DNA from 3 places in the Heliomicrobium gestii genome. Region 1 is predicted to be linked to each of the others. Evidence: riboswitches for the same ligand, from Rfam matches in the RefSeq annotation. Region 1 holds a riboswitch; each other region holds the start of a gene.
What was found. A riboswitch is a leader RNA that binds a small molecule or an ion and turns the genes downstream of it on or off. The one in region 1 is predicted to bind cobalamin.

Region 1 (10,473 bases):
TCGCTTGCGGTTGGAAGCTGCCGTCTGCGTAGCCGCGCAGCAGCCCCAGCCGCACCGCTTGCGCCACCCAAGGGCGCGCCCAGGGAGAGAGGGATTCCTGATCGATGAAGGAGATCGCTGCCGACTCTTCCGTCTGCCAGTGCAAGGCCTTGCCGACCATGACGGCCATCTCTTCTCGGGTGACGGGATCGACAGGACGAAAGGCGCCGTCAGGGTCACCCTTGACGATGCCGGCCTGGACAGCGGCGGCCACCGGCGGGGCGTACCAGTCATCGGGCTGGACGTCGCGGAAATTCGCCTGACCCGTTGCGGGCAGTTGCCGGCAACGGACGAGCAGAGCGGCGAACTCCGCCCGGGTCACCGTCCGCTGCGGTTCAAATCGATCGGGCGCTACACCGCGGAGAATGTCGGCGTCTGACAAGCGCCGGATGCTTTCGGCGGCCCATTCGAATCCCGCCAGATCGACAAAAACGGCTTGGACCTTGTTGGCTGCCGCCGGAACGGTTTCGACGGATTTTTTCACCATCAGGGCATAGTCGGAAAAATGGGGAAGTTGCGCCAGGAAGACGCCTTTTGTCCCGTCGAAGACGGCGGGCAACCTCATCCAGGCTTTTGTTTTCTCCTCGAACACCGCCAGGGCCAGGTCCTCCGGTTTCACCGCCGGCGGCAGAGCCACGCGCCAGGCGACGGTGACCGGTTTGGCGAAGGTCGTGCCGTCAGGACCAAACCGATAAGTGGGAGAAAGGAAGGCGAATCCTGAAGGCGCTTGTTGAGCCGACGGATCCGTTGACGAAGGGGCTGCAATTTCTTGGATGGTCAGTTTGGTGTCCCCGCTCAACGCGTTGGCGGGCACGGCCAGGGCGATTTCTCCCTTGGCGTCGGCGAGTACGGCGCCCTGATCGGCCTTCACTTCCTGCTGCAAGGCCACTCGATTCTCGGTCAGTTCCCGCTGCTGCTGTTGATAGGCCTGATCCGAGAGGGGCCGGTATTCGCCAACCACCTGCAGAAGGGCCAATTGGGGACCAGCGGCGGCCAACGGCGTTGCTTGCGCCATCGGAGCGTCTTTTTTCAGGTTTTCCAATGCCTCTATTGCCTTGTTCGTCACCTGCAAGGCTTTCGGAAGGCGGCTGTTTTGTTCGTTGACACCGGCAGGGACGGCGCCGCCTGTTTGGCCCCCTCCCAGGTTCTTGCCGCTGACCACATCCGACCAGGTCGGACCAGTGTTGTTCATGTCGACGCTGTACCACCAGATGACCTTGTCTCCCCCTTTTATCGCCTTGTCTTTGGCGGCCATCATGGGGGTGACGTTGTTCACCTTGAACATCCAGCCGGACAATCCCTGGTTGGACTGGCCGGCGATGGCTGTGACAAAGCCGCTCCGTTCCGTGTAACTGACACTGGCGCCTTCCAGTGTCCCGAGGGCGGTCATTCCCCAACGCCCATCACGGCGAACAGTAACCGTGGCAGGTCCGAAGAGTTTCTCGCCCGCCGGACCGATCACGGCCACATTCACTTCGGCTGAGTCGCCCTGCGGATCTGTCGGACCGCCTGTTCCGCCGCCGGTTCCACCGCCGTTCAGTTGCGCTCCCAAGGCCAGGTACGCCGCTAAGGCTTCTGTCGCGCCAAAGACATTCCGGCTGCCGCCAAAACTGCCGTCATCATTGAGAGCCTTCGTCAACATCCAGTCGACGGGGCTGTGCTGGTTGCTGTCTTTCAAGTCGGCGGGATTGAGGGCCATCTTTTTCATGGTGATGACGAGCTCTGCCGTATCGACGACCGGATCGTCATAGGGGCCGCCGAAACCGCCGCCATCGACCTGTTGTTTGCTCTTCAAATAGGCCAGCCCGTCGGCGATGGCCTGTTGGACATCGGTGTCGTTATCGACGGCAGGCAAACTTTTCAGCGACCGGATCGCCTGGGCGGTGGCCATGAAATCGGGGTAGAAGACGCTGCCGAAGCTCTCCCCCCAGGCGCCTTTGTCGACGCCGTTCTGCTGTTGCTTGCCCAGCAGATAGGCGCGGGCATCATCCTTGATCGTCCCGTTTTTACCGGCTTCCCCTAAGGCGAGATAGGCCCAGCCATCGCTGTAGATGCTGTTGGAAAAGCCCTGCTGCGGACTGTGGCGCGCCAGCAGCATATCGGCCAGTCTGTTGGCGCGATCACCTTCCTTGAGCGCTTCCATGGCCAGGAGGGAAAGGGCCAACGGTTTGACCGGCGGCTCTTTCGCCCATCCGGTATCGACTCGGGCGTATTGGTCGAAAGTCAGCCCCAACCGTTTCAAGGCGATCAGCGTTTCGGCGGTGGTGGTGCTGCTGTCGCCGGAAACGGGGATGGCAGCGGTGTCCTTGCGCTGTATCGACTTCAGATAGGTTTCAATGTCGGCGACGGCGGCATCGACATCTCTCCCGTGCGTGAAGCCGGAGAGGGCCGATAGGACTTGAGCCGTCAACTCCGGCTCTTCCGGGCTGTAACTGCCGTAAGCGACGCCGGCCGGCGTTCCCCAGTCATCGCTGTGGGCGGTGCGATACATATTGAGATAGGCAAGCGCCTTGACGGGATCGATATCCCCCAGTTGGTTGCCTTGGCCGAGGGCGCTGAGCACAGCCACATCATCATAAATGGAAGCGCCGAAGTAGACGCTGTCGCCGACGGTCTGCTGTTGGCCGCGAATGGCGTTCCCCAACAGGTCGATTTTTTCATGACCCGGTTGGAGGAGAGATAGGGCTGTCAGGTGTTTGGCCAACTCGGTGGCGCTACGGCCGGCGGGGTTCTCGGCGGCATAGACGGCGTCACTAACCGCCTGATCGCGCAGCGTCTTTCCGTCGCGCAGCCAGGGGGATTGGGCCAGGTCTGCGCCAGCAAGGGTCAGGGAAGCGACGAAGCGAGCGTCAAAAGTGGCGAACCCGCCGTTGGAATAGGTCTCCCTGCTCTGGGCATAGCGGTCGCGCAGGAAGCCACCCCCCTTGGCAAGGGCCTGTACGACCCGTTCCTTCAGTGCCCCCGCTGGCAGGTCGTCCTTGATCCGGGCCAGGGCTTCAATGTTGACTTTTGTGCCGTATTCGTTCGCGTAGGGGCCGAAGCTGCCGTCGGCGTTTTGGTTGGCCAACAGGTATGTAATCAGGTTGTTCGAACTTCCGACTTCATGGCCGATGGTTAATGCGTCGGCCTCGGCGAGCAGTTGTCCTTTCACCGATATAGAGTAGGGCGGTGTCCACTTGGCGGCGCTTAAATCCTCTTTGGCCGCGATCAGGGTGGCTGCCGTATACCCGTCGATGCTTTCACCGTTCTGCCCTTTGCCGTGGATGAAATCAACAGCCTTAGCGGCCAGTTCACCGGCCTTGACAGCCGGATCGTCCGCAGCGGCTTGGGCTGCTACGAAGGGAAAGCAACAACTCCATAAAAGCAGCAATGCCAGGATCAGCGCGACTGATTTGCGGCTGCTCCGATGGATGCGATACAAGGGGCGCAACAGGATCAATCCTCTCATTCATTTTGATTCTTCTCACCGATGACAGTTCCCTTTCTGGGCTTCACTCGTCACGTTCAGGCGCGAGATGTTGCCTGCAAATAGGCTCGGACGGCCTGGGAAAGGGCGGCGCTGATGGCGGCGGCGAGCAGCGTCCCGATGCGTGTCGTCGGTCCGGCGTACTCTTGCGGCGCGCCGCCGGTCCGGGAAGCCACCACGACGGCGTCGGTGCCCGTGCCGGTGGCCCAAGCGCCTGTCTGGGGACAACGGATGCCCAATTCTCGCAGTGTCCGGCTTTTCGCTTCTGTGAGCGTCTGCACGGCGTTGATCAATGCCCCGTCGGTGAGGCTTTGATCGAGAAAGGCCATCAAATTGATCGTCCCAGGCATGGGCAACCCTTCCCAGCAGGGGGTGATACCGGTGGCGCAGGCATTGCTCACACCCGCCGTTACCACCACGGCGATATTCGTATCGCCACAACGGCGCTGGACCCAGGCCGCCTGGGATACCCAGGCGGCGGTCATCAACGCTGTCGTCTCTTCGATCGGACAATCGGGAAAGTTGTCCCGTAAAAAAGCGATCAGTTCGCGCCGGGGCTGACGCTCGTCATAGTCTTTGTGAACCTGGCGGTTGACAAAAAATCGCTTTTCGCCGATTCCCCCGCCGAGGATTCCGGAACTGGCGCAGCGCCAGGGGGCGTCGGCGGTCACGAGAATGCAGTCCCCTTCGAGGCGACCGTTCAATCCCGGGAGCAGAGGCTGCCAGCAGCCCGGCGCTGGCGCCGTCAATACCAACCCCAGAGCGTCGACACCTCCCGGAGCCGCCCATACACAGCCTCGGCTTCCGCCTCGGAAAGACGGGCCATCCCACAGGCCGGCGTGAGCGCCGTTTGCCGGTAGAGCAGCGCTTCGGGAACACCGAGACGGGTCAATTCACTCATCTGTTCGTGAAGCCGCTTTGTCAGAGAGAGGGCCGTTTCTTGGGAAAAAGCGCCCGTGACAGGCACGATGCCCCAGGCCAGCCAGCCGCCCCGTTCGAGAAAGGCGATCAGTTCGGGGATAGAACGGTTGATTGTGTCCATGGAGCGATAGGCGTCAAATCCGATGATGTCGGCGCCGCTGGCAAAGAGAAGCGCCCCGTCGGCAGGCCCGCAGACATGAACACCGGCAAGCCCGCCCATTCGCTGGATGGCCGTGATGATCTGCTGCAACCCTTTCTGCAGGTCATCATCATTGACCGTTTCCTGTTCACAGTCGTCAAAGCCGAGCATGGCCGGTTCGTCGATCATCAACAGCACGGGATGGCCCGTACGGCGCAGGTCCTTCACCTGCCAGGCGGCGTTCATGGCGCAGTTCTTGCAGAGCACATCCCAGAGGAGGCGTTCATGAAGGATGGCGCGCCCGTTGCCATCGACGATATTCAGTGCGAGGGTGAGCGGTCCGAGGACTTCCCCTTTGAGGGCGACCATGTCCGCCCACCGGTTACGTTCATCGGTGAGGACGTCCTTGAATGCGAGATAGCTGTCCAGATCGATATGAAAAGGGGAATCTTCATGGAGGTGAATCCAGCAGGCGGCCTCGTTCTCATAGGCTTCGTAAAAAGCGGCCAAAGCGTCTCGAAAGCTATTTGCGCCCATATCGATCACCGGATAGCCCTTCATATTTCCGGTGATCAGTCCGACCCGCTCCAATGGAGATAATGCGGCCGCCATAAGACTGTCGCCGTTCCGGGGCGAACGCAGTTGAGGCCAATGGGGCATCTCGGGGCAGTACTCGCGGATAACGGCCATGGCGCTTTCCAGATCTCCGTGGGGCAGACTTCCGATCCCGGTCGTGACGCCAGGGTATAACATGCTGCGCCCTCCTTTTTCTGCTCATGCAGCGGGTAAAGTCCATAGAAAAAACAGCCATGCAAAAACCCCCAGCCAATCAACTGGGGGTAGAAGGAGGCAGAACACCAAGCGCCCTACCGGCGCTTTTTGCCTGCTTCACCTCCCTATCCTCCGTAGGTGCGATCGGTGATTTTGAACAGGCAGGTCTCCTGGCTCGGGGTCATCTGGGGCTCTGTCTTCCCGGCGGCTATTGCCAGTGACATCGATGAGCCGCATCACACCCTTACAGTGGCGGGACCGCGCCGGCTTCACACCGGACTTCCCTTTTCACGCCTGCCGAATGGCAGGCGACCTGTTCGTGCGATTCCATTGTCATTCCGTTCCTATGAACGGGAAACCGATACCATGCGTGATCGGCCCTTAGAACAGAAAAAACCTCAGCCTTTCGGCTAAGGTTATGGTTCACTCGGGCCGTGACGCATCCCCTGAGAGCAATGCATGAACGGCAAAGCAGACCACCTCCCTATCCGCGTAGGTACATTGGCAGTATCAGAACAGGCAGGTCTCCTGGCTCAAGATCATGGGCCGCTCCGCGTCTTCCCGGCTCAAGCCAGTGACATCACACGGGGGCCTCCCTCTCACAGTGGCGGGACCGCGCCGGTTTTACACCGGCTTCCCTTTTCACACCTGTCACTCAGACAGGTGACCTGTTCCCAGACATATTCGGTTCATTCGTTAGTATCTTCGCGGCGAAGGGGACAATTCCTCCATAGCCGCTCAATTTTTCGCTTGCCACCAAGCGCCTTTATAAATCTCCTGTGACGACAGACCAACGGTCATCGACAGGCGCCGGCAAGAACAGCGCCGGATGGACAAGACTCGCCGGAGTCGACCTGCCCATGGTACCCGGCAAAGCCGCCGGCGCCGTTATCAAAGGAGGCAATGCCGCTTTATCCGGCTCGGCAGAAACGGAGCGAACGGGCGGAATCTGAGTTGCCTGCCGCTGTTCGGGAAGCATGAGCGTCGCCGGGGCCTCAACGGGCGGAACGGTTGGCAATACGAAGGCCGCCCCCGTCTCTTCGCCAAACAGTGTCAACTGCTCTCCGCCAGCCATGCCCTTCACCGCCCCCCGCACCGGCATGATCAATCGCTGCCGGAGACTGGCCGCGTCAGGTCCGATCTCGCCGTAATAGCGGCCCTTGCAGGTGATGAAGTAGCGCGCCCGCTTCATGACGACGCCCATGCGCCCCATGTGCTCGAAGTGGATCGGCCCCACCCGCCGCGCGGCAAGAATGCGTTTGGCCGACTTGACGCCGATGCCCGGCACGCGCAGGAGGGTGCGGTAGTCGGCGCGGTTGACTTCGACGGGGAAAAAGCCGAGGTGACGCAGCGCCCAGCCGGTTTTTGGGTCCAACTCCAAGTCCAGGTTCGGGTTATCGGCGTCGACGATCTCGTCGGCCTGAAAGTCGTAAAAGCGCAGCAACCAGTCGGCTTGGTAGAGCCGGTGTTCCCGCAAGAGCGGTGGCGCCGGCAGGGCCGGCAGGCGCGGGTCGCCGCTGACAGGCACATAAGCCGAGTAGTAGACGCGCTTCAGTCGGAACTTGCGATAGAGGCCCTCGGCGAGGGTGAAGATCTGCCGATCCGATTCCGGCGTCGCCCCGATGATCAGTTGGGTGCTCTGACCGGCCGGGACGAAGGCGGGTGTCCGCCGAAAGGTCCGTCGCTCCTCCTGATTTTGGGTGATGGCGCCGGTGATCTGCCCCATCGGTCTGAGGATGTTTTCCTTCTTCTTCTGAGGGGCGAGGCGGCGCAATCCCTCGCTTGAGGGCAGTTCGATGTTGACGCTCATCCGATCGACGAGTGAACCGGCCTCGGCGATCAGGCGGCTGTCGGCGCCGGGGATGGCTTTCAAATGGATATAGCCATTGAAGCGGTATTCGTTGCGCAGCTTGCGAACGGTCCGCACCAGTTGTTCCATTGTATGGTCGGGCCCCTTCTCGATGGCGGAACTGAGAAAGAGCCCCTCAATGTAGTTGCGGCGGTAAAAGTTGATCGTCAGATCGGCCAGTTCATCCGGTGTAAAGGAAGCCCGGGGGACGTCGTTGGAGACGCGATTGACGCAAAAAGAACAGTCATAGCAACAGACATTGGAAAAGAGCACCTTGAGCAGGGAGATGCAGCGACCGTCGTCCGACCAGCTATGGCAGATGCCCGAGGAAGCGGTGCTGCCGATCGTCCCCGCCTTCCGCCCGCGGTTGCTGCCGCTGGATGAACAGGAGACATCATATTTGGCCGCCGTCGATAAGATCTTCAGTTTTTCGCTCAAGTTCATCGTCATCATCGCCTGTCATGAAAAGTAATCCCATGATGTTGCCGTTCTTTCGATCTCTATTGGCACAAGTGTTCCAATCGATTTCATTTTAACATATCGGATGGGCGTCTCACAAGCAACCCATTTCATCGGAAGGTGGTCCTTTTTTTCCCCGCCATTCCAGGCATTGCTTCTGGCGACGGTTTTGATTACACTTGATTGGGGACATCGTTGGGAATTCCGCTGTTTTCCCGCTGTCTCTCCATCTTCTCCTTCATCAATAGGCCTTATGGGAAGGCTGAATCCACAAGGAACGAGGAGGACGGTAAATGAGTTTCTTCAAAAAGGCGCTGGCCAGCATCGGGATCGGCAGCGCCAAGGTCGATGCTGTGTTTCATACCTTAGAGGCGACGGCAGGTTCCGAGGTGAGCGGCGTCATCCAGATCAGGGGCGGCAGTGTGGCCCAACATATTGACAAAATCAGCCTGATGGTGATGACGGAATACGAAAAGGAATTGGAGGACCGCAAGGTAACGGAATACGCCCAGGTGCAAAAAGAGCAGATCCGCCTTTCTCTGGATCTGCAGCCCGGCGAGGAACGGGAGATCCCTTTTTCTTTCTGCCTCTCCCCCTACACCCCTGTCTCGATCGGTCAAACCCCGGTCTGGGTTCAGACCGAGTTGGAAGTGGACATGGCGATCGATCCCTCTGACAGGGATCACCTGCAGGTGCGTCCCCACCTGAACATGGCCGCCGTCATGGATGCCGTCGAACAGTTGGGTTTCCGTATGTACAAGGTCAAAAACGAAGCATCCTATGCGGGGCCCGGCATCCCCTTCATTCAGAACTTTGAGTACAAGCCGACAAGCCATTTCCAGCGCCGCCTCGACGAACTGGAGGTGGCCTATCTCCCTCATCCGGGCGGAATCGACTTGCTGCTGGAAATCGACCGCAAAGCCAGAACCTTTGCGGGGTACTTAGAAGAAGCGGCAGATATGGATGAAAGCCGGGTGCGCCTGTCCTTGAGCCAGCAGGAGATCGATCAGGGCACTCGCTATATTGCCGAACGGCTGAAGGAAGTCATCGACGATTTTTCGTAAATAAAAGAGCCCCTGTTGCCTCGCTTGTGCAGGCACGGGGGCTCTGTATTATTGACGACAACGATATCATCATCAAGGACTGTCGACAGCATTTCCAGAAAAGCTTACGCCCTGTAGCTTTTCGATCTCCTCCGCGCCTAGGGGTTCGCTGAAGTAGTGTCCCTGCAACTCATCGCAACCGGCCGCCCGCAGATAGTCGTATTGTTCTTGCGTCCCGACGCCGTCGACGGCGACGCGCAAGGACAGGCTGTGGGCGAGGGCGATCATGGCTTTGACGCTTGCACGGGCATCGTGACTGACAGCCAAATCGACGATCAGGGGCGCGGCGATCTTGACCGTGTCAACGGGCAGCTTTTGCAGGAGGGTGATGCGGCTGTTGTGCTTTCCGAACTGATCCATCGTCAAAGCCACACCGAGCGCTTTCAGTTTGCCAAGCACCAGGGGAGCCACATCGGCAAAATGAAGGATATTTTCTTCGCTGATCTCCAATTCCAACCAATCCGGTGAGAGCCCGCTCGCCTGCAAGGCCCTTTTCACCGTCGGAATCAGGTTGGGGTGTTGCAACTGGCGGGCTGACAGGTTGACGGCCACCTTCACCGGCGGCAATCCAGCATCCTGCCAAGCCTTGTTCCGGCTGCAGGCCTCTTCCAGGGACCAGAGGCCGATGGGCACGATCAACCCCGTATCCTCGGCGAGCCGCAAGAACTCCATCGGCGAGACGAGACCCAAATCGGGGTGCTGCCAGCGGATCAGCGCTTCCAGGGCGCATCGTTTCCTTGTCGCCGCTTCCACCTTCGGTTGGTAGTACAATAAAAACTCGCGATTCTCCAAAGCTCGGCGCAGGCGGGTCTCCATGGCGAGCCGCTCGAAGGCCCAGGCGTTCAATTCCGGCGTGTAGAGTTGATAGTGGTTGCGCCCCTGTTCCTTGGCCCGGTACATGGCCGCGTCGGCGTTGTGCATCAGTGTCTCCGCCTCTTCCCCATCGGAGGGGTAGACGGCGATGCCGATGCTGGTGGTCGTGCAGAAGGGCGGTATGCCTTCGAACGTCCAGGGATGGCGGAAGGAACAGAGGATCTTCTGGGCCACCTTGGCGGCGTCTTCCACCGTGCTGATCTGCGGGAGCAAGATGGTGAACTCATCGCCGCCGAGGCGCGCCACCGTATCGCTGTCACGGACGGCGCTCCGCAAACGTCCCGCCACACCCTGCAGCAACAGGTCGCCCAAGGCGTGGCCGTAGGTGTCGTTGATCTGTTTAAACCGGTCCAGATCAAGAAAGAGGACGGCCAGCATGTGATGGTTCCGGTTTGCCTGGGCCAGCGCCTGGGACAGGCGATCGATAAAGAGCAGCCGGTTGGGCAGATCGGTCAAGGCGTCATGGTATGCCTGGTGCTTGATCCGTTCCTGGTTGCGCCGGTCTTCTGTCATGTCGCTGAAGACAGCGGCATACTGGGTGGTCCGGCCGTGGCTGTCTTTGATGGCGCTGACGGTCAACCAGGCGGCGTAGAGTTCACCGCTCTTGCGCCGGTTCCAGATCTCCCCCTGCCACTGGCCGCTTTCCTGCATCGAACACCACATCTTCCGATAAAACTGCCCGTCATGGCGGCCTGATTTCAAAAGGCGCGGGTTATTGCCGATGCTCTCTGATTCGGTATATCCTGTCGAACGGCAGAAGGCCGGGTTTACCGACTGGATGATCCCCTTGGCGTCAGTGATCATGATGCCTTCTGTCGTATTCTCAATCACCTTGGCGGCCAGGAGCAGCTTT
Region 2 (10,473 bases), on a different contig from region 1:
CTTTTCCTTCTCCAGCCCCATCGTCATCGCGCCCCTTTTGTCATACAGCGTTGCGCTGGGCCTCTGTGCCCCAGTCATGGGAGATGGTTGCTACCGTCCCGGTCCGTCTTTCCTCTCCCGAGAGATGATCTGAAAGGGCATCGACACGTCTTCCTTAAACTCCTCGGCGCATTCCAATTCGCTGTCATTATCCTCATCATAGTACCAGTTCAGTGACAGTCGTTTCCCCTTCTTAAAGGCGTCATCCAACTTCTCCAGAAGCATCATGACACACTTGGAACTGCTCGTGTTGATGTAGGGGAAACTGAAGTCGATGACAACGTTGACTTCAGCCGTCAGTTGGTCCAGGTAGGCATCGACCCACCGCAGGACCGGCTCGTAAAAGGTAAAGGCGTTTTCCGGGTATGACTGGCCGGATAACTTCAACATATGTCGCTGCGGGTCGAAGTCAACCTCCGGCGTTCCTTTTGATCCGGCAATGAAGAGCTTCTCCATGGCAATTCCACTCCCTATATGATGGCTGTCAATGTGAAGAAAGCAAACCGCTCATCGATGTGGATGATCGAGTATTCCAAGGGGGCGCTGGTTTTGCGGGCGATATCGATGAGACCGAGGCCGGCGCCGAGGCTGCCGGGCGGCAGTTCCTTTTTCATCTGTTCCTTGTAGAGTTTTTTCAGTTCCAACTTGTCCAGGGCGCTCACCCGATCGATGCGCTCCGCCAAAACCGGCGCGTCAGCGATTTCGATCAGGTTGCCGGAACTGACATAGGTGCCTCCCATTCGCTTCCCGATGACAATGATCCCAGAATTGGCCACTCGCTCATAGACGTCAGCGCCTTCTTTGACGGTAATGTAGTTTTTGATGTTCTGCGTTTGTTCGATAAAGATGGCGAAGATATTGAAGATGTCATTCTTCGGCCGGTTTTCGTTTTCCAGGTAGCTCTTCACCGCTTCGCCCAGTTCCTCAATGATCCCCTGGGTGAAACGTCCGGAAAAGCTGATCAACACGTTTTCACTGCGAAGCGCCTGCTGCAGTTCAATCATACGGTTGCCGTTCATATTGCTGCCTCCCTTGACGCAGATTCGGTTCCATATTATCATCTTTTGCTTCCCAACGGATCGGCGCGTTTCCATTATAAAATAAGCAGCCCCGGTGTTGATTAAAATCTTGGCGAAGTACCTAAAGTTGATCTAAAGGATTGACACAAGGGGATATGTCATTCAAGCGCTCGCGAAGGGAAAAGGATGCAGGACGAATTGTGTCGAACTATTAGACAAAAGGAAGAAACGGGAGGGATAGAATGCAGGGGAAAAAAGTCCTGATTGTGGAAGATGACGCGAAAATCCGCCAACTGTTGATCCTCTATCTTGAAAAAAATGGGTACCTCACGGCGGCGGCGGAAACAGGTTCAGAGGCGCTGCGTCTCTTTGAGTCCGAACAGCCTGACCTGCTCCTGTTGGATATCCTTCTGCCCGATATGGACGGCTACCAGATCTGCCAGGAGATCCGCGACTGTTCCAATGTGCCGATCCTCTTCATGAGTTGCATGAAGGAGGCGGAGCACATCATCCAGGCGCTGAAACTGGGCGGTGACGACTATATCACCAAGCCCTTCGACCCAAACGTGCTCGTGGCCCGGGTGGAGGCCAAGCTGCGCCGGGCGCCCATCTTCCGGCGGGTCTCTCATGCAGAAGAACCGGCGCCGACCCGCCTGCTGGTCTTTGACGACCTGGAGATCGACCTGGCCAACTACCGGGTCACTGTCGGCCGCCAACCCGTCTCCCTGGCGGCCAAAGAATTGCAACTTCTTTTCTTCCTGGCTCAACACCCCAATCAGGTCTTTACGGCCCAAGAGCTGTACACGCGGATCTGGGGGTATGAAGATGTGGGCGACTACCGGACCGTCATGACCCATGTCAGCAACATCCGCAAAAAGATCAAATCCGACCCGTCGGCGCCGGAGCGCATTCAGAACATCCGCGGTTTTGGCTATAAATTCAACGGCTGACGCTTTTTGCGGCGATACGGCCACAGGAAGGAGTTGCCTACGTTGCCGAGGGATGGCGATGGCAATACGCTATTCGGTAGGGAAACCCTGGTGCTGAATTCAGCGAAGGCCGAGGTTGTCCACATTTCCGCTCCCGAAGCGAGGCAGACCTTTGCCGACCTCACTTCAGAATACGAAAAACTTCTGAAGGTATCGGCAAAGATTTTTAAAATCAGCGACATCCAGGGGCGGTTGCTCAAGGAACGGGAGTATGAGATCAATGAGGCCAATGGGAGCTTGCACCGCCTGGAGCAGTCGCGCCGCCGTCTCGTCTCCGACATCTCCCATGAACTGGGCACACCGATGACCTCGATTCAGGGGTATCTTCGGGCCATGCTGGACGGGATCGTGGCGCCCGATCCGGAAAATCTGAAGATGGTTTATGAAAAAGTCCTGCTGGTGAACCAACTCGTCGAGGACCTCTTTGAACTGTCGAAATTGGAGTTCGGCCAGCCCGCTTTCGATCTGAAACGGATCCAACCGGATGTGTTGGCTGACGATCTGGTTCGCCGCTTTGGCGCCGACATCCGGCAACGGGGCTTCCGTTTTGAATCTTCGCTGGCTCTGCCCTCTCCCGCCGCCGGCGCCCTTTTTCTCTCTGTGGACACGATGCGCATCGAACAGGTGATGAACAACCTGATCTCCAATGCGCTGAAATACACCGCACCAGGGGGAACGATCCGGCTATGCTTTCGCTTTATCTACCCCGATGAGGCCCCCCTGCCCCAGAAAACGCCTGTGTCGTTGCAAATCCGTGTGGTCGACAACGGTCCGGGTATCGACGAAGCGGCGCGGGCACAGGTATTTGACCGTTTTTACCGGGCAGACCGTTCCCGCCAGGAGGAAGGCGCCGGTCTCGGCCTGGCGATCGCCAAACAGATCGTGATCGGCCACGGCGGGCAGATCGGCCTGGAGAGTCAACTCGGCAAAGGCAGCACTTTTTATTTTACACTGCCCCTCACAGCCACCCCTCCCGGGGTATCAGCGTATTCACAATCAGGCAAAAAAGGAGCCTCCGAGAAGTGACACTCGGAGGCTCCTTTTTTGCCGATTAGGGGGCGGCAACGCCGTCGGCCCGTTTCTTGCTTTGAAAGATGCCCGAAGCCAACAGGGCGCCGCCGAACACGAGCGCTGCGCCCAACCAATGGTAGCCGTAAAGGGGTTCCTGCAAGCCCCAATAGGCGATGGCGGCGGCATAGACGGTGATCAGGTTTTGAAAGAGGGACGATACGGTGGCGCCATAGGCTTGGACCGCCTGGTTCCACCAGTAGAAGGCGAGGACCGACGCAAAAAGGCCGAGGTATACGGCAGCGCCCCACATCCATGGCGCCGCTGGTTGGCGGGTGGCAGCGGAAAGGTTCCAGTCGTAAATTCCCATGGGAAGCAGGAGCAGCGCGCCGATGGCGAAGGAGTAGCCTGTGGCCGCCAGGACTGGCACGTCTTGCGCCGCCTTGCGCCCGGCGATTGTATAGAGCGCCCAGAGGGCCGTCGCCAGCAACACCAGCAGGTCGCCGGGATTGAAGGACAACTGAGTCAGCCGTTCCCACGATCCCTGGGCCGCCACGACAGCGACGCCTGCCACAGACAGGATGATGCCGGCCGCTTGGGTGCGCTGTAATTTTTCACGATCGATGAGAAAGACGAGCATGGCCGTGACCATCGGGCTCAGCGCATTGATCAACGTGGCGTTTACCGATGTGGTATAGCGGAGTCCCAGGTAAAGAACGGTGTTGAAAAGGCAGACGCCTGACAAGGCCATGAGGGTGATCCAGCCCCAGGAACGCCGGGTGATGCGCTCGATGGGATAGGTGCGGAGGGCCATCGGCAACATGATCACCGCGGCGATGACGAAGCGGATGCTCGATAAGGCAAAGGCGGGGATGGCGACGACCAGCAGCCGTCCCATCACAAAGTTGGTCGCCCAGATAAGCGGCGTCAGGATCAGTTTATAAAAGGGGTTCAAGGGTTCTCATACACGACCTTCCTATATTAAAGTATACATTTTTGTGACAAACATTGGGCAAAGGGCTGCCTTCATTTCATCATAACACAATTCCAGCCATCGGGCGAAGTGACAAAGATGACAACAAAAATAAAGAACCGCAGTCAAGCGCCTGCGGTTCCACCGAGGTTGGATTCTTTGTATCTACGTATCTACATGAGACGCATTCCCTTTACCCCTCGGTACGCCGCTGCCGCCAAGCCAACATTGACAGCGGAACCGACAACCAGAAAGGGCATGACGGCCACGACGGCGGCCCAGCCGCCCATGAGCAGCATCGTCAAGGAGGAGACGACGCCGTTCAGAAACACACCGGCGATGAACGCCGCCGTCAGGCCGAACCGCTCCTTTGTCCAACGAAAAACCCAGGCCCACAGGGCCATCTGCGCGGCGATAAAGAGATGAACCGGCAGGGTGAGCGGAAAACCGACAACCATGGCGGTCAGCAGGTGTCCGAGGGTGATGACGATCATCCCCCCTGTCGCCCCAAGGGCCAGGGCGGCGAAAAATCCGGGGAAGGAGTCGAGGCCGATCGTGCCGACGGGGCTGGGGATTTTGATCATGGCGCCAACGGCGCTCAAGGCGATCAGGACGCCCATCAGGGCGATTCCCCGGATGCTCTTCCAGGAAAAGCCTGTCTGATTGTATTCCAAGGGCATGTGGCTCATGTTGAAAACCTTCTTTCCTGTTCTTTGGCATGTTGTTGCTGTGGAACGACGATCGCTTGGGAACGGCGATCACCGGAACGAGCGCCTTCGATGTCGTGATGTCCTGACCTTTACCGGGCCTTCTCCTTCAATTCGCCGAGATGGTGGATAGGCGCGCCGGCGATCTGGGGCGGCGATGTCTCGGCGGTAAAGATCAGGCAGGTGGAGGGGCCCGCCGATTTAGCCAAATCCAGCGGGGTGTCTTCCTGCCAGCCGACGACTCGGCAACGGACGGCTGCCGCCAGGTTTTCGGCCTCGACGCGAATCCCTTTGGAACCGACGGGCACCACTTCACGCACACGGGGATCGGCCAGCAATGCCCGCACATGTTCAGCCCGGGCGATGGGCTTGCCGTCATCAGACACCACCTCGGCGCCGACTTTCGGCCACCCGAGGCAATAGACCTGATCACCGGGCCGCGAGGCGCCCACGCGAAGGCCCTCCCTTTTTACAGCCCCGACGACGGTGATCCCCACACCGGTCTGTTCCGTAGGGATGTTTTTTTCGGTGCTGATGGCGATAGGCAGATCGCGCTTGCCGATGGCGCCGAGTTCGTCGCGAACTCCGGCGAGCACCTCACCCCCTGTGGGAAAGGGCTCATTGGCGATGGCTGCCGTCAGCGCCACCGGTTCTGCGCCAACGGCGAGCACCTCCATCAAGGCGACCCGGGTGGTGCAGATCCCCACGATATAAGGGGGGACCTGCACGGCATCACGTTCCTTGCCGCCGATGGCGCCGCAGGAGTCGCAGGCCACCACCAGGCACTGGTCGTCAGAAAGAAACACCACTTCCACATCGCGTCCCTTGTATCCCAAGGTTTCCACCTCCTTGAAGTTCATTGCCCCTGGGCATTCTGCGAGCAAAAGAAAAAGCCCATAGCTTCTCTATCGCCGTCAAGGCAACAATAAAGAAACCATGAACTTTGCCATCATTCATGAACGGTCATGTTCCAGGCAGGTCTCCTGACTCCGATTCATCACCGCTGCGCGCCTTCCCGGTTTCCCAGTGGCAACCTGCGCAGGGCTCCTCGTCACAGTGGCGGGTCCGTCCGGGAATCACACCCGGTTCCCTATTCTCCCCCCAAGAGGGGCACCTGAAACATGGCTATGCTCTTTGTTTGTATTATAAGTCACAAAGAGCCTGTTTTTCAACAGGAGCAACCCGGTTTTCTCGACATCAGCTTTTACTTTCTCGAAGCGAGAAATTCGGCTACCGCCCTCAACCTTCCGCCGCGCTGTTCCGCACTCTCGGTGTCAACACTGCATTCATCTTCTGGAACGTTTCCACCGCCTGGGCCAACTCAAGCGCAGAGAGTTCCTGCAGTTGGCCATTCAACCGCTCGAAGCGGGCCTCCTGAATCGTTTGAATGGTCTTCAACCCTGTATCCGTCAGTGAAACCATGACGACGCGCCGATCCTTTTCAGACCGCTCCCGCGTGATGAGCCCCATGCCAGCCAGTTTGTCCATCATGCCGGTCACAGCGCCGGAGGTGATCCCGATCTGGTCGGCGATGTCGGTGGCCTTGCAGGTCCCCGACTTCAATAATATGTACAACAGAAAGATCTGCCCTTCGCCCAGATGGTATTCAGGGCCGATATCCTGGACGGCGCACTTGACATTATAAAAAAAAGCCTCTAACAAATCCTTGATGGCATTTAATTGCTGATCCTTCACCGCTTCTTCCCTTGACAGTTCTTGTCCTCTCCCTTACGATCATATCGTCTTAGTCGCTAAATATTTTAGCCTCTAAGATAAATATTAGGCCGGTAGGTACCGGCTGTCAATGAAAGCATCATTTGTATTTGGCGGAGGAGGATTTTACGGTGAAGAGACAAATCGGCGTCAGCCTGCTTGCCGTCGCCCTGCTGGCAGCGGGGACAGGTTGCGGGAAAACGCCTGAACCGGCAAGCACCGAAGCGCCGCCCCAGACAGTGACGGTCGCCAAGGCGGAGCGCACAGACCTGTCCAACGTGCTGACCTTCAGCGGCGCTCTGGCGGCAAAAGATGAATTAAAGCTGGTCCCGAAGGGCCAGGGCAAAGTCGCCCGCATCAACGCCGAAGTGGGGCAGCGGGTGAACGCCGGCGACATGCTGTTGGAACTGGACAACGCCGACATCCAGGCCCGGCTCGACGCCGCCAACGCCGGTGTCGAGGTCAACAAGGCCAGCCTGGAGCGGGCGCGCCTGCAGCTGGATATGGATAAGATCGCCCTCGACGACGCCCAACGCCATTATGACCGGGTAAAGGCGCTCTTTGACGCCGGCGCCACGTCCCAGTCCGACTTTGATGCGGCTAAGAGCTCCCTGGACACGTCGACAAAACGGTGCGCCTCTGACGAGGTTTCCGTCGCCTCGGCCCAGGCCCAGTTGAATCAAAGCCAGGCCCAGGTCCGCCAGACCCAGGTCGATCTGGAAAACGCCGTGCTGCGCTCGCCCATCTCCGGCATCGTCTCGGCACGGAACGTGAATGTGGGCGAGTATGTCTCCAATACGGCGACAGCCTTCAATGTGGTCCGTATCGACACGGTTGAGGTGAAGGCCGATCTGACAGAGAGCGATGTCAACAGCGTCCGGCCCGGCCAAGAGGTGGAGGTCAAGGTGGCCGCCGCCAGCGACAAACCTTTCAAGGGTCGCATCGCCAAGGTGAGCCCTGCCGCCGATGAGAAGGCGAAGACCTTCCCCATCTGGATCGCCGTCGACAACGGAGACTACATATTGAAGCCCGGCATGTTTGCCGAGTTCCAACTGGCCACCGCCCACAAAACGAACGCCCTGACGGCGCCGGCGGAAGCCGTCGTCATGCGCAGCGGCGCGCCGATTCTCTTTGTGATCACCGACAACAAGGCGGTCGAGCGCAAAGTGAAGACCGGTTTCTCCGATGGCAAACGAGTCGAGATTCTCGACGGCCTCAAAGACGGCGAGATGATGGCCACAGGCGGTCAAATGACCCTGGCTGATGGCGCGCCCGTCGCCATCAAGGAGGCGCAGCCGGCGACAGCCAGCCCTGGCGCCGACACGGGAGCGACGGCGCCAAAAGGGCAGGTGTAATCGATGAGCCTAACACAATTCGCCGTCAAGCGGCCTGTCGCCATGAGCATGATCGTCCTCATGTTTGTCGTGCTCGGTCTCTACAGCTACCGCATGCTCGGCGTCGATCTGTACCCGAACGTCAACGCGCCCTACATCTCTGTCAGCGTCTCCTATCCCGGCGCCGGCGCCGAAGAAGTGGAGAGCCAGATCCTCAAACCCATCGAATCAGCCGTATCCTCCATCAGCAAAGTCGACACCATCTCTTCACAGGCTTCGGAAGGCTTTGGCGTCGTCATCGTCCAGTTCTCCCTCTCGGCCAACGCCGACCAGTCGGCCAACGACGTGCAGAAGAAGGTCGACTCGGTGAAGGGGCAGTTGCCGGATGACGCCAAGGATCCTGTCGTCATCAAGATGGACTTCAACGCCGCCCCGGTGATGACCTTAGCCTTAAAAAGTTCCCGGCCGGCCCAAGAGACCTATGACCTGGCAGAAGATGTGCTGAAGGAGCGACTGCTCAAGGTCTCCGGCGTGACCGACGTAAAGCTCATCGGCGGTCAGAAACGGGAAATTCAGGTCGACATCGACAAGTCCCGCCTGGAAGGCTACGGCCTGTCTGTCAAAAAAGTGAGCGATCTGCTCAAAAACGAGAACATCAACCAACCGAGCGGTCGCCTGGATCGCCCTGACCTGGAATACAACGTCCGCGTCATGGGCCAGTTCAAGACAGTCAAGGATGTGGAAAACATCCAGATCCCCCTGGCGAACGGCTCCAAAATCCCCTTAAAAGCCATCGCCACCGTCAGCGACAGCCTCCATGAGGTGCGCACGATCAGCCGTGTCAACGGCCAACCCTCCATCGCCGCCGTCGTCTTCAAACAAAGCGACGCCAGCATCGTCGATGTGGGCGACAGCGTGAAGCAAGTGCTGCCTTCCATTGAAAAAGACCTGCCCCCGGACGTGCAACTGGTCATCGCTCGCGATTTTTCCGACTACGTTCACAACTCCCTCAATGGCACGCGCTCTTCCATCATCGAAGGCATCATCACGACGGCCCTCGCCCTCTTCTTCTTCCTCCGCGAGTGGCGCTCCATGGCCACCGTCATCATCGCCATCCCCACATCGCTCATCGCCACGCTGATGGGCATGTACTTCGCCGGTTTCAGCTTCAACATGATGTCCTTGCTGGGCATGGCCCTCTGCATCGGCATCCTTGTCGACGATTCGATCGTCGTCCTGGAGAACATCCACCGACATCGCGCCATGGGCAAGTCGGCCGTTGACGCCGCCCTGGAAGGTCGCGCCGAAATCGGCATGGCGGCCATCGCCATCACCCTCTCCGACGTGGTCGTCTTCGCGCCTATCGCCTTCATGGGCGGCATGGTGGGCCAGTTTTTCCGCCAGTTCGGCCTGACCGTCGTCATCGCCACCCTCTTCTCCCTCTTCATCTCCTTCACCCTGACGCCGATGCTGTCGGCGCGGTTCTACATGGAGGAGGATCCCGAGACCAAGGAACTGAAGGCGAAAAAACGCCAGGCCTCCCTCTACGGACTGTTCCTGCGCAAAACCAGCCCCATCACCACCCGTTTCTGGTCCATCCTTGACCGGGTGTCTGACCGCTTTTCCGACTTTTATATGAGTTCACTGCACTGGTCGCTCCGGCACCGCTTCACCATCATCGCCGTATCCCTCATCGCCTTTGTGGCCAGCCTCACCTTGATCCCCCTGGGCTTCGTCGGCTTTGAGTTCATGCCCAAGTCCGACCAGTCGGAATTGACGATCAATCTGGAAATGCCAAACGGCACACCGCTGTACAAGACAGATGAAGCCGCCCGGGAGATCGAAGCCTTTGTCAGCACGATCCCGGAGGTAAAGTACTACCAGAGCAGTGTCGGTTTCAGCAGCGGACGCGGCAGTTCGACGTCAAACGCCAACAAAGCCGAGGTGGGCGTCCAACTGGTCAAGCGTGCCGAACGGAACCGCACCATGTGGCAGATCGCCGACCAGCTTCGCGAGTTCTCCAAAACCTTCACCAAGGGCGCCATGCACGTCACCGAGTCCGAGTCAGGCGGTGGGCCGCCGGGCTCGCCGATCCAGTTGGAGATCTCCGGCCCTGATTACGACCAGTTGATGTCCATCGCCGATCAGGTGAAGACCATCGCCTCCGGCATCCCCGGCGCCAAGGAATTGGACAGCAATTTCCGCCTCGGCCAGCCGGAGGTGCAGATCAGCATCGACCGGCCGCGAGCCGCCTCTTATGGATTGACCGTGGACGATATTTCGCGCACCCTGCGAGCCTCCCTGAACGGCGATACGGCCAGCGTCTTCCGGGCCGGCGACGACGAGTATGACATCCTCGTCCGGCTGCAGGGACTCCAGACCTCCTCCATTGAAGACCTGAAACGAGTCACCGTCACCAACTCCTCGGGCGTCCATGTGCCCCTCAGCCAGATCGCTGAGGTGAAAAAGGGCAGCGGCCCCACGGAGATCCGCCGCATCAGCCGCCAGCGGACCATCACCGTCACAGGGAACCTGAATAAAAACGTGCCCCAGAACCAATACAACACCGAACTGAGCAAACGGCTGGAACAACTCCATCTCCCGGCCGGCTATTCGATCAAGCAGGCCGGTCTCTCCGAGGAGCTGCGCAAGACAGGCGTGGAACTGATCTCCGCCTTCCTCCTCTCCATC
Region 3 (10,473 bases), on a different contig from region 1:
CCCGAAAGGTACTGGCCCAAAGGTGGCTCGGCAAGGGGCCTGAAAAGGATATGCCAAAAGCACGGAAGGCCTCGCCCGGCGTGGGCAGCATGGGGTTGTGAACGGCCTGCGCCAGCAGCTGCCAAAGAGCGATCAGGACAAGGGCGGCGCCGACCATCGCCAGGCCGCTGCGCAATCGCCTCATCGTCCCTCCCTCCTTTCGGAAGCGGTGACCATGAGCCGGCGGATCTCGTCACAGGCGGCGTGAAATCCCTTTTGCCGGCGGTAGTCCGGCGCGCCGGCGCCGCTGTTTTCCACTTGGCCGATGATCCGCAGCGGGGGGCCGTCGAGGATGAGGATGCGCTGGCCGAGGAAGGCGGCCTCCTCGATGCTGTGGGTGACGAGGACGATGGTCAGCCCATCGCGGCCGGCGATCTCCAGGATCAGATCCTGGAGCGACTCCCGTGTCAACGCGTCGAGCGAAGAAAACGGTTCATCCATCAGCAACAGGTCCGGTTGTGTCGCCAAGGCACGGCCCACGGCCACCCGTTGCCGTTGCCCGCCGGAGAGTTGGCGGGGATAGCGGCGCTCTGTTCCCGCCAGGCCGAGCCGTTCGATCACGGGACGAACCTGCTCGACGGCCTCTCGCCCCCCCAACCCTTTTATCCGCAAGCCCAGGGCGATATTCTCTTCGACCGTCTTCCAGGGGAAGAGACCGAAGTCCTGCAGGATCAGCGACGTTTGGGGCCGGGGGCCGGCCAGTGGGCGGCCGCCCACATCCAACCGGCCGCCCCCATGGCGACCGCCGGTGTCACTCGGGTCGCCGGCGTTGCTGCGGTCGCCGGTGTTGCTACTGGCTTTGTTGCTACTCGCGGTGTCGCCGCGGTCGCCGTTGTCGTTACGGCCGCCGCTGGGCCGGAGCAACCCCGCCAGCAGCAGCAGCAGGGTGCTCTTCCCGCAACCGGAAGGTCCGATCAGGACACAACGCTCCCCCTCGGGAACGGTGAGGTCAAAGTCATCCAATATGGTTACATTGTTCCCCGGTTGGCGGTAAGCCAACCGGAGATCCCTGGCGACAATCATGGCGCCAACGACGGATCGACCAGATCCTCATAGGCATAGGGTTTCTCCAGCAGTTTTTTCGCCGCCATCCAATCCATCACCCGCGTCAGCTCCTCCCGGCTGGGGGGAACAGGCTTGGAGAAGGTGGGCGACTGGTAGCTGTCCTGGATCTCTTTCGGGATGTTCGCCTTGGCGACAACGAGGGGACGGTATTTGACCGGATCGGCCGTCAGCGCCTGACCGGCCTCGCCGTAGACGGCGACGACCTTCTTGATCGCCTCCCGGTTTTTCTCGACGCTGTCCTTGCGGAACAGCAACACCGTCTGGGAGATGTTTTTCTGCGTATCATCGGCGATCAACCTCGCCCCCTGCCGTTCGGCCAGGAACGCCAACGGATCGGGCAGGATGGCGGCGGTGATCTGATCGCTCAAGAGCATCTGCAGTCGCACCGGGATTTTGGGAATGGCCATTTTCTTGACGTCGCCCGGTTGGAGCCCGCCCTCGGCCAGGAGCTGGTCGCCCACAAACTCGATGATGCTGTTCTCCGAGATGGCCAGTTGGGCGCCCTTCAGATCAGACAGGCGCTGCACCGGCGACTTGGGCGACGCCAGCAGGGCGAATCGGCCTTCTTTGGCGGTGACGCCGAGGCCGACAGCCGCCACTTTGACGGGGGTGCCGCTCTTTTGCAACAGCGCCACCGCCACCAGATCGGCGACCTCGCCGTCAATCTGACCGGCCTGCATGGCCGCATCCCGTTCTTGGGCAGAACTGAAGGGCACCAGGGTCACATCGACGCCACGGGCCTTAAACAAGCCTTCCTGTTCGGCCACATAAAAGGGCAGGTTGTCTTCGATGGGCAGGATGCCCAGTTTGACAGGTCCAGCGGCAGCGCCGGACGGGGCCGGTGTGGACTTCGGATCGGCGGCCTTGGATTCGCCGGTGTTGCCGCAGCCGGCCAGCAAAACCACCTGGAGGGTGAACAGCGCCGCCAGCGCCAAAGCCAGCAGGCGGTTAGGACGTTTCCGCTTCGGTTGGGCCTGTTCGATCATCATCAGCACTCCTCTGTCTTATCGTGAAATACATATCTTGCGATTATTCGACAGGCTGGCTCCGAATCCTCCCCGTCCTTACCTATCCTCCCTCGTCCTTACCTATCACTCTCGTTACCTATCAACCTCGTCTAGCATCCCTCAACGGCGTCGCTGCCCAGGTACTGGCTGACCACCTTCATGGCGCAAAGTTCCCCGCACATGGAACAGGCCGGCGCGTCATCGGCATTGCGAGCTGAACGCACCTGCCGGGCATGGTCCGGATCGATGGAGAGTTCGATCTGGCGGCGCCAATCGAGGGCCTTGCGGGCGCGGGACATCTCCAGGTCCCAGTCGGCGGCGCCGGGGATGCCTTTGGCAATGTCGCCGGCATGGGTGGCGATGCGGGCCGCAATGACGCCCTGATGAACATCCTCCGCCGTCGGCAGCCGGAGGTGTTCCGCCGGGGTGACGTAACAGATGAAATCGGCGCCCGCCATCGTAGCCATTGTCGCCCCGATGGCGGAGGAGATATGGTCGTATCCGGCGGCGATGTCTGTTACCAGTGTGCCCAAAACGAAATAGGGAACCTGGTGGCAAAGCTGTTTTTGCATCTGGATCGTCGTCTGGATATGGTGGGCCGGCACATGGCCGGGGCCTTCGACCATCACCTGGACGCCGGCTTCCAGCGCTCGTTGAACCAACTCGCCCACCAGGATCAGCCCTTGGATCTGTGCCCGGTCGAGTGAGTCGGCGATGGCGCCGGGCCGGATGGCGTCGCCGATGGAGAGGGTGATGTCATAGCGCTTGGCGATCTCCAGCACACGGTCAAATCGGGCGTAGAGCGGGTTTTCCCTGCCATGGTGAAGCATCCAACCGGTCATGAAAGCGCCCCCTCGGGAAACGATGTCCGTCACCCGGCCCTGCCGGCGCAACCGGTCGATCACATCCATGTTCAAGGCGCAGTGCAAGGCCATGAAATCTACGCCGGCTTCGGCATGTCTTTCGATGGCGGTGAAGATATCCTCCTCTGTCAAGGCGACCACAGAGCCGTAGCGTTCAATCGCCTCTTTCGCGACCTGATACAGGGGCACAGTGCCCACAGGCAACCCTGTGCTGGCGATGGTTTGGCGCAGGAATCCCTCAATGTCGCCGCCTGAGGAGAGATCCATGATCGTATCGGCGCCGGCCTTCTCGGCGGCCCGCAGCTTATCCAGTTCACCCTCGCTTTCCATCAGGTCTGACGATGAGCCCACCGATGCGTTGACTTTCGTGCGGATGCCCTTGCCTACAGCGACAGGATCCACATTGGGGCGGCTGTTGTTTCCCAGGATGACCATGGTTCCCTCTGCGATGGCCTGGCGGATCCTTTCGGGTGAGACCTTTTCACGGTTGGCCACGTATTCCATCTGGGCGGTGATGATGCCGTTGCGGGCGAATTCAGCTTGGGTTTTCTTTGTCATGGCGATTCCTCCTTCGTTATGTTGGGAACCGGTTTGCTCCGGTCAGTCGCCTTGCCTGTTAACATGACATGAGCGCCTTCTATGTCTTAGCAGAACTCAACGGGCGTTCTGAAATACTCGGCCAGAACTCGGCGGGAACAGCCATCGCCGCAGGCATGGCAGTTGATCTCTTTTGCCATGTCTTCCGATCCGGCGGCCGCCTCGGCTGCCGGACCTACCGGCGTGCCGGCGGCGCTCCTGGTCGACACAAGCCCATCGGGATCAAGGGCCAGCCTCTGTTCCGCCTTCCGGTTCTGCCAGCCCCGCGCCTGGGAAAGGGCGGCGTCGCGCTCGACAGCGGCGGCGAACCCTTTGGCCACGTCGGCGGCATGAGCGGCAATGCGGGCCGAGATGACGCCGGTCCGGACATCCTCCACCGTCGGAAAGCGAACATGTTCCGCTGGGGTGACGTAACAGATCAGGTCGGCGCCGGCAGAGGCGGCCAAGGCGGCGCCGATGGCGCAGGTGATATGGTCATAACCGGGCGCAGCGTCTGTCGCCAGGGGCCCGAAGATGAAGTAGGGCGCCCCTTCGCAGAGCTGTTTCTGCAGTTGAACCGTCGTGTGGCAGTGATGCAGGGGCGCATGGCCCGGCCCTTTTACCATCACCTGCACACCGGCGTCACGGGCCGCCCGGACCTGTTCGCCCAGGATCACCATCTCCTGCACCTGCGCCCGATCCAGCGAGTCGTGGCCCGAACCGGGTCGCAACCCATCGGCCAGGCTGAGGGTCACATCATAACGCCGGCAGATGTCAAGCACTCGGTCAAAGTGGCGGTGAAACGGGTTTTCCTGTTGGTGATGAAGCATCCAGCCGGCCAGCGAAGCGCCGGCCCAACTGACCATATGGGTCAGCCGGCCCTGCCGCCGCGCCAGTTCCAACGCCTTTAAGGTCATCGCCGAGTGCAGGCCAAAGAAGTCGACGCCCTCGGCGGCGTGACGCTCCATGGCGTCAAACATCTCCTCCACCGTTGTGGCAAGAATGCCGCCCCGCCTCGCGTCGCGCCGGCAGGCAAAGACCTCATACTGGGGCAGTGTGCCAACGGGTTTTGTGGATGTCGACAGCACATGCCGGCGAAAGAGGGCCAGATAGTCCTTCAATTCAGCCTCCGGTTCCCGCAGGCGATCGACGCCGGCTCCGATGGACAGATCCAGGACCGCATCTGCCCCTGCCGCCAACAGAACCTCTAGCTTCTTACGCTCTTCCGACTCGGATCCGCCCTCCAGGGGCAGTCCGATAGAAGCGCTGACTTTGGTGCGCAAGCCCTTTCCAAAGGCGACAGCCTGCCGTCTTTCGGCCCGCTTGCGGTTGTAGGGCAAGACGATGGTTCCATCGGCCAGCCCCCGGCGGATCGCCTCGGGCTCCACCTGTTCCCGCTGGGCCGCCTCAGCCATCGCGGGCGTGATCATGCCCTGCAGGGCTGCCTCGCGCTGGGTAATCTCCACTCCGTTCAGCCTCCTTTTTTCTGTCTCCCGACTGTCCGGCAAATAAAAAAAGCCCCCAGATCCATAGCGGATCCGGGGACTTTGCCATCATCCCTGAAGGGTCTCCTTTGCCGGGAAAGAGACCCTTAGACCGTACACAGGCAGGTCTTCTGGCTCGGGTTCCTCGCTGGCTGCGCCTTCCCTCTTGCGAAGTGGCCTCTTGCAGCCGGCTCCCCCATACAGCGGCGGGACCGCCCGGGATTCGCACCCGGTTCCCTATTCTCCCTTGCGGGCACCTGTGAACACTTTATGAAATTGATTGGTTGCGCTTATTATCATAATCGCAACATGTTCGCCTGTAAAGATGGATTTTCCAAAAAAACATCCACAGTTCCAGCCACTCGCAGGGCCTTACAGGGCGTGAAACCCCAAAGCGCAGGCCAGCAACCCCACAATGGCGCTGCCGCCGACGTAAACGCCGCAGCGCAACCATTCCCCGTCCTCGATCAGCCGGACGGCCTCAACGGTGAAGGTCGAAAAAGTGGTAAAGGCGCCCAAAAAGCCGATCTGAAAGACATTTTTTTCGATCGATTGAATGCCTGGGTTGCTTGCTGCATGAGCCGCTGACAGACCAAGCAAAAAGGCACCCGCGATATTAATGAAAAAGGTCGATGGCGGATAAGCCAGGGAAGTCCGTCGCGCGACAGCGACGCCGACGCCATAACGCGCAAGGGCGCCCAAGGCGCCGGCGGCGCCGATCGAAAACAAATCCCACGGCGTCATCGGTCCACCTCCAGCGCAGCGGGACGATTTTCCTTCATCATTCGAGCGCCGCGCGTTCCAAGAGCGCTGACCAGCACACCCAGAACAAGGCTGGACAACACATAGGCCCCCGCCAAGGCAGCCTCGCCCGCCTCCAACATGCGCACGCTCTCGAGCGCGAAGGTGGAAAAAGTGGTGAAAGCGCCCAAAAACCCCGTGGCGAAGCCGAGCCGAAGGGCGGGTTTGATCGCCACTACCTCCATGGCTACCGTCAAAAAGAAAGCGAGCACAAAAGCGCCCAGCAGGTTGATCGTCAAGGTCCCCCAGGGGAAACCGGTCTGATCGGCCAAAGGCGCCATCCATGTTCCCATAAAAAAGCGGGCCAGCGCCCCCAGAAAACCGCCGATCGCCACAGCAATAGCGTTCATCGCCGGTCCCTCCTTAACAGAGCCCGCTTGGCTGCGATCCTTTTTGCGGAGACGCCTTCCATGCACGCAACCCCTTCCAACAGGACCGCCGCCGCCCCACCCGAGGCGATGGCCGCGCTGCCGGCAACTGGGGCAGGCTCATCCCGCCCTTCCCCCTCTTGGGGCAGCACGACTCGCGCCGCTCGGGTCGTCTCAGTCCTTCCCGCCCCGTACGCCCGGTGACGGCCTGTCATCTCCGCCGGTTCCCCCACCTCGACGATGGAGATGCCGCCGTTACCCAGGTCTTTTTTTCGCACCCGGCAGCCCCGTTTCAACCGGAGATACCACAACAGGATGCGGAGAAACCCCTGATGGGAGATGACGACGATCGATCCCCGCTCCCTCGCCACATCCAACAGTTGTGTCCAAGCGAGCCGGGCGCGCCGAAAGGCCTGGTAGAGCGTCTCCTCGCCCTGCGTAAAGGGCCAGGCGTGACGCCACACCGTCATGGCGATGAGCAGACAGAAGGGGATCGCTCGTCGATTCCCGCTGCCGGGAAACTTGGACAGGACGATTTCGCCAAGGCTTTCCATGGTAACCACCTCTGCGCCCCATGCTCGGGCGAGGATGGTCGCCGTCTCCTGGGCTCGTTGAAAATGGCTCGCCACCACCACCGGGACGGGGCGCAGCCTGCGGGCCACCGCCTCGACCTGACCGATTCCCGTCGTGTTCAACCGCACCATCGATGGCGATCCGGACATCATGGCGTTAAATGTGTCAATCGTAAAGCGAGCCCCAAGCGGTATGATGTTTTCGTCCGTTTGCCCGTGGCGGACGAAGATAATCTGCATATTAACCGACTCCATCTTGTCATTCAAAAACCCCATGGCAAGAGCAACCCCTCGCCAAGCGCCTTGTACGTCTTTTTTGTCCGGGGTCAGACACATCTTTAAGTGTAGTATGGGGAGAAAGGATCGTCAAGCTACTATTTTCCACTTATTGCCACAAAGCAGGATTGCAGCCTATTTACGTCGAAATCATCATGTTGAATAGCCGAGTCGTCATTGATCATTGATATATCGAAACTTGATGTATCAATGACATTGATACACCGATCAATGCCTACCGCCTAACGACGTCGTTCAGCGATAGCATGGGCGGTGAATTCCAAACCATCACGTAAAAGGTAAGACCGTCCATCACCGGATGATGAACGATATGGAGTGACTTGCATGCTGCAACAGGCCCGGACACTGCTGAACCGGCACTACGGCTACACCGCCTTCCGACCCGGCCAAGAAAAGATCATCGAGAGCCTGCTCACCGGTCGCGACACCGTGGGCATCATGCCGACCGGCGGCGGCAAGTCGATCTGCTACCAGATTCCGGCGCTGCTGTTGCCCGGGCTGACTGTGGTCATCTCCCCGCTGATCGCATTGATGAAGGATCAGGTGGACAACCTCCAAAACCTCGGCATTGCCGCCACCTTTATCAACAGTTCCCTCGACAGCGAGGAGGTCGACAGTCGCGTCCACCGGATGAACCGGGGCGAATTCAAACTGATTTACCTCGCGCCGGAGCGGCTGGAATCTCCTCATTTCCGCCACCTGTTGCAGCGGTTGCCTGTCTCGCTGATCGCTGTCGACGAAGCCCACTGTGTCTCCCAATGGGGTCACGATTTCCGCCCCAGCTATCTCTCCATCGCCTCCCTGGTCGCTGACTACCCCCGCCGACCCCGCGTGTCCGCCTTTACCGCCACAGCCACTGAAGCCGTGACGGAAGACATCATCCGTCACTTGGGGTTGCAACAACCCCATGTCTTCGCCACCGGCTTTGACCGTCCCAACCTGTCCTTCCGCGTCATCCGAGGCGAAAATAAAAAAGATTTTCTGGCCCAGTACCTGGAGGCGAACCGGACACGAGCCGGCATCATCTATACGGCGACCCGCAAGGAAGCGGACCTCCTCCAGGAATACCTTCTCCGCAAAGGCTTCCGCGCCGGCAAATACCACGCCGGATTGGCCGATTCGGAGCGGGAGCAGGCTCAGGAAGCATTCCTCTACGACGACAGCCGGATCATGGTGGCCACCAACGCCTTCGGCATGGGCATCGACAAGTCGAACGTGCGCTTTGTCATCCATTACAACATGCCAAAAAACATGGAATCCTACTACCAGGAAGCGGGGCGGGCCGGACGAGACGGCGAGCCGGCCGAATGCATCCTGCTCTTCAGCGCCCGCGACATCAACACGCAAAAGTTTCTCATCGAACAAAACCAGGCCACACCGGAGCGCAAATCGATGGAGCATCGCAAGCTCCAGTCGATGATCGATTACTGTCACACGCCGCGCTGCCTGCGCAGTCATATCCTCAACTACTTTGGCGAGGAAGCGCCGGAGCGCTGCGGCAACTGCAGCAGTTGCGCCGATGACGTCGAACCGGTCGACATCACCACGGAAGCCCAAAAGATCTTCTCCTGCATCGTTCGCATGCAGGAGCGATTTGGCATGAACCTGGTCGCCGAGGTTCTCAAGGGATCGAAAAGTAAGAAAGTGGCCCAGTCCGGTTGCGACCGCCTGTCCACCTATGGGATCATGCGAGAGTACACGATCAAGGAGATCACCGACATGATCAGCATCCTCACCGCCGAAGGTTACCTCTATGTCACTGAGGGCGCCTTCCCCGTCGTGCGCCTGCTGGAAAAAGCCGTCCCTGTGTTAAAGGGACACGAAAAGGTCTTTCTCAAGGTGCGTAAGCGCGCCAGCCGTTTGGAAGCCGACAGCGACATCTTTGAGAGCCTTCGCCGGCTGCGCAAAGAGATTGCCGACCGGGACGGCGTCCCTCCCTACATCGTCTTTCCCGACAGCACCCTCCGCGAGATGTCCCAGCGGCTTCCCCTCGACCGGGCGTCGCTGCGGGCCATCAGCGGCGTCGGCGACACCAAGCTGGATCGGTACGGCGACGCCTTTCTGGAGGAGATCGGCCGCCACATAAAGTAATTCACCCTCTCCACCGCAGCGGCATAAGGCTATGAGTGTAACATGCGCGCATATCGGTGGAAAGGGTGACATACACATGTATGATGATCCGTATCAATCCCCTCACGACGGCTTCTCCGCGTCGGTCGACGGCCGCGCCTACCTCCGGGTGCTCCATGCCGCGCCCAACGCGCCGCCGGTGGACGTCTACGCCAATGACGTCCTGATCATCCAGAGGCTTCCCTACGCCCGGTTTACCCAGTACTTCCCCGTCCTGCCCGGCCGTTACCGGATCGACGTCTACCCGACGGGGACCCGGACAAGGCCGGTCATCGGCACCGTCGTCGATATCCCGGATCGCTCGATTTATACGGCAGCCGCAGTCGGCCTCCTCCCCAACCTCAGCCTCCTCCCCATCAACGACCCCCGACTGCCCCGCCGGCCTGACTCCGTCTTCATCCGCTTCGCCCACCTGTCACCGAACGCCCCTGCCGTCGATATCACCCTGCCCAACGGCACCGTGCTGTTCCGCAACGTCTCCTTCCGTCAAGTCACCGGTTATATCCCTGTCCCGCCGGGCGTCTACACCTTGCAGGTTCGCCTGACCGGCACCTCACAGGTCGTCTTGACCGTGCCGAACGCGCGTCTGCTGCCCAACCGCTTCCTCACCATCTACGCCGTCGGCCTAGCCGGCGGTCGCCCGCCCCTGCAGGCGCTGATCGCCCTTGACGGCAACAGCTACCTGCCCTTGACCAGCTTTCCCACGCCGACACCTTTTGCAAGTCCCGGAACGCCTTCGCCCGGAGGCCCCTTTGGCGGGGTGCCGACATCACCATGACTGGAGCGGGTTATTAATCATTACACCTTTTAAAACCACAAAATCCGACAGCGCTGAACGGGATGGCGCTGTCGGATTTTCTTTTCTCTACAAGAATTTATTCAAACTGCTCCTTGACGTTTTTTAACTCCTTCCGAATCTCGATCCCTTGGGGGCAGTGACTCTCACATTTGCCGCACTCCACGCATTTCGAGGCGGGGGCCCCCAGTTTTGCCAAGCGACCATACATGTATTTGGCTATAGGCGTGCCGTCAAAGACCCAATGATCATTGTAGGTGGAGAAGCACATCGGGATGTTGATGCCGACTGGACAGGGCATGCAGTAGGCGCATGCGGTGCAGTTGACTTTTACTCTTTCCTTGAATGATTCCCTCACCGCGTCAATGATGGCCGCTTCTTTTTCCGTTAACGAATTCGCTTCCGCTTCCTGGGCGACACGAACATTCTCGATAACTTGCTCCATCGTTGTCATCCCGCTCAACACAAGTGAAAC

Region 2: it holds a riboswitch for cobalamin, as region 1 does, so the genes downstream of both, GTO89_RS06685 (AIR synthase related protein) here and GTO89_RS15215 (uroporphyrinogen decarboxylase/cobalamine-independent methonine synthase family protein) in region 1, are expected to answer to the same signal.
Region 3: it holds a riboswitch for cobalamin, as region 1 does, so the genes downstream of both, thiC (phosphomethylpyrimidine synthase ThiC) here and GTO89_RS15215 (uroporphyrinogen decarboxylase/cobalamine-independent methonine synthase family protein) in region 1, are expected to answer to the same signal.

The regions. Positions count from the first base shown of each region.
Region 1 covers NZ_WXEX01000015.1:72,634-83,106, forward strand. The annotation lists gene GTO89_RS15205 (S-layer homology domain-containing protein) at 1-3,487, opposite strand, end outside; gene GTO89_RS15210 (adenosylcobinamide amidohydrolase) at 3,544-4,260, opposite strand; gene GTO89_RS15215 (uroporphyrinogen decarboxylase/cobalamine-independent methonine synthase family protein) at 4,251-5,318, opposite strand; cobalamin riboswitch at 5,480-5,668, opposite strand; cobalamin riboswitch at 5,838-6,023, opposite strand; gene GTO89_RS15220 (putative DNA modification/repair radical SAM protein) at 6,103-7,629, opposite strand; gene GTO89_RS15225 (sporulation protein) at 7,938-8,708, shown strand; gene GTO89_RS17900 (two-component system response regulator) at 8,781-10,473, opposite strand, start outside.
Region 2 covers NZ_WXEX01000004.1:299,194-309,666, forward strand. The annotation lists gene GTO89_RS06650 (SpoIIE family protein phosphatase) at 1-21, opposite strand, end outside; gene GTO89_RS06655 (DUF1987 domain-containing protein) at 91-495, opposite strand; gene GTO89_RS06660 (SiaB family protein kinase) at 510-1,058, opposite strand; gene GTO89_RS06665 (response regulator transcription factor) at 1,301-2,008, shown strand; gene GTO89_RS06670 (sensor histidine kinase) at 2,051-3,073, shown strand; gene GTO89_RS06675 (DMT family transporter) at 3,099-4,010, opposite strand; gene GTO89_RS06680 (ECF transporter S component) at 4,202-4,717, opposite strand; gene GTO89_RS06685 (AIR synthase related protein) at 4,828-5,580, opposite strand; cobalamin riboswitch at 5,692-5,868, opposite strand; gene GTO89_RS06690 (MarR family transcriptional regulator) at 5,975-6,430, opposite strand; gene GTO89_RS06695 (efflux RND transporter periplasmic adaptor subunit) at 6,580-7,803, shown strand; gene GTO89_RS06700 (efflux RND transporter permease subunit) at 7,807-10,473, shown strand, end outside.
Region 3 covers NZ_WXEX01000011.1:47,947-58,419, forward strand. The annotation lists gene GTO89_RS12790 (ABC transporter permease) at 1-184, opposite strand, end outside; gene GTO89_RS12795 (ABC transporter ATP-binding protein) at 181-1,062, opposite strand; gene GTO89_RS12800 (ABC transporter substrate-binding protein) at 1,059-2,090, opposite strand; gene bzaB (B12 lower ligand biosynthesis ThiC-like protein BzaB) at 2,222-3,532, opposite strand; gene thiC (phosphomethylpyrimidine synthase ThiC) at 3,619-5,016, opposite strand; cobalamin riboswitch at 5,139-5,310, opposite strand; gene GTO89_RS12815 (fluoride efflux transporter FluC) at 5,407-5,778, opposite strand; gene crcB (fluoride efflux transporter CrcB) at 5,775-6,185, opposite strand; gene GTO89_RS12825 (histidine phosphatase family protein) at 6,182-7,051, opposite strand; gene recQ (DNA helicase RecQ) at 7,397-9,163, shown strand; gene GTO89_RS12835 (DUF4397 domain-containing protein) at 9,240-9,980, shown strand; gene GTO89_RS12840 (aldo/keto reductase) at 10,078-10,473, opposite strand, start outside.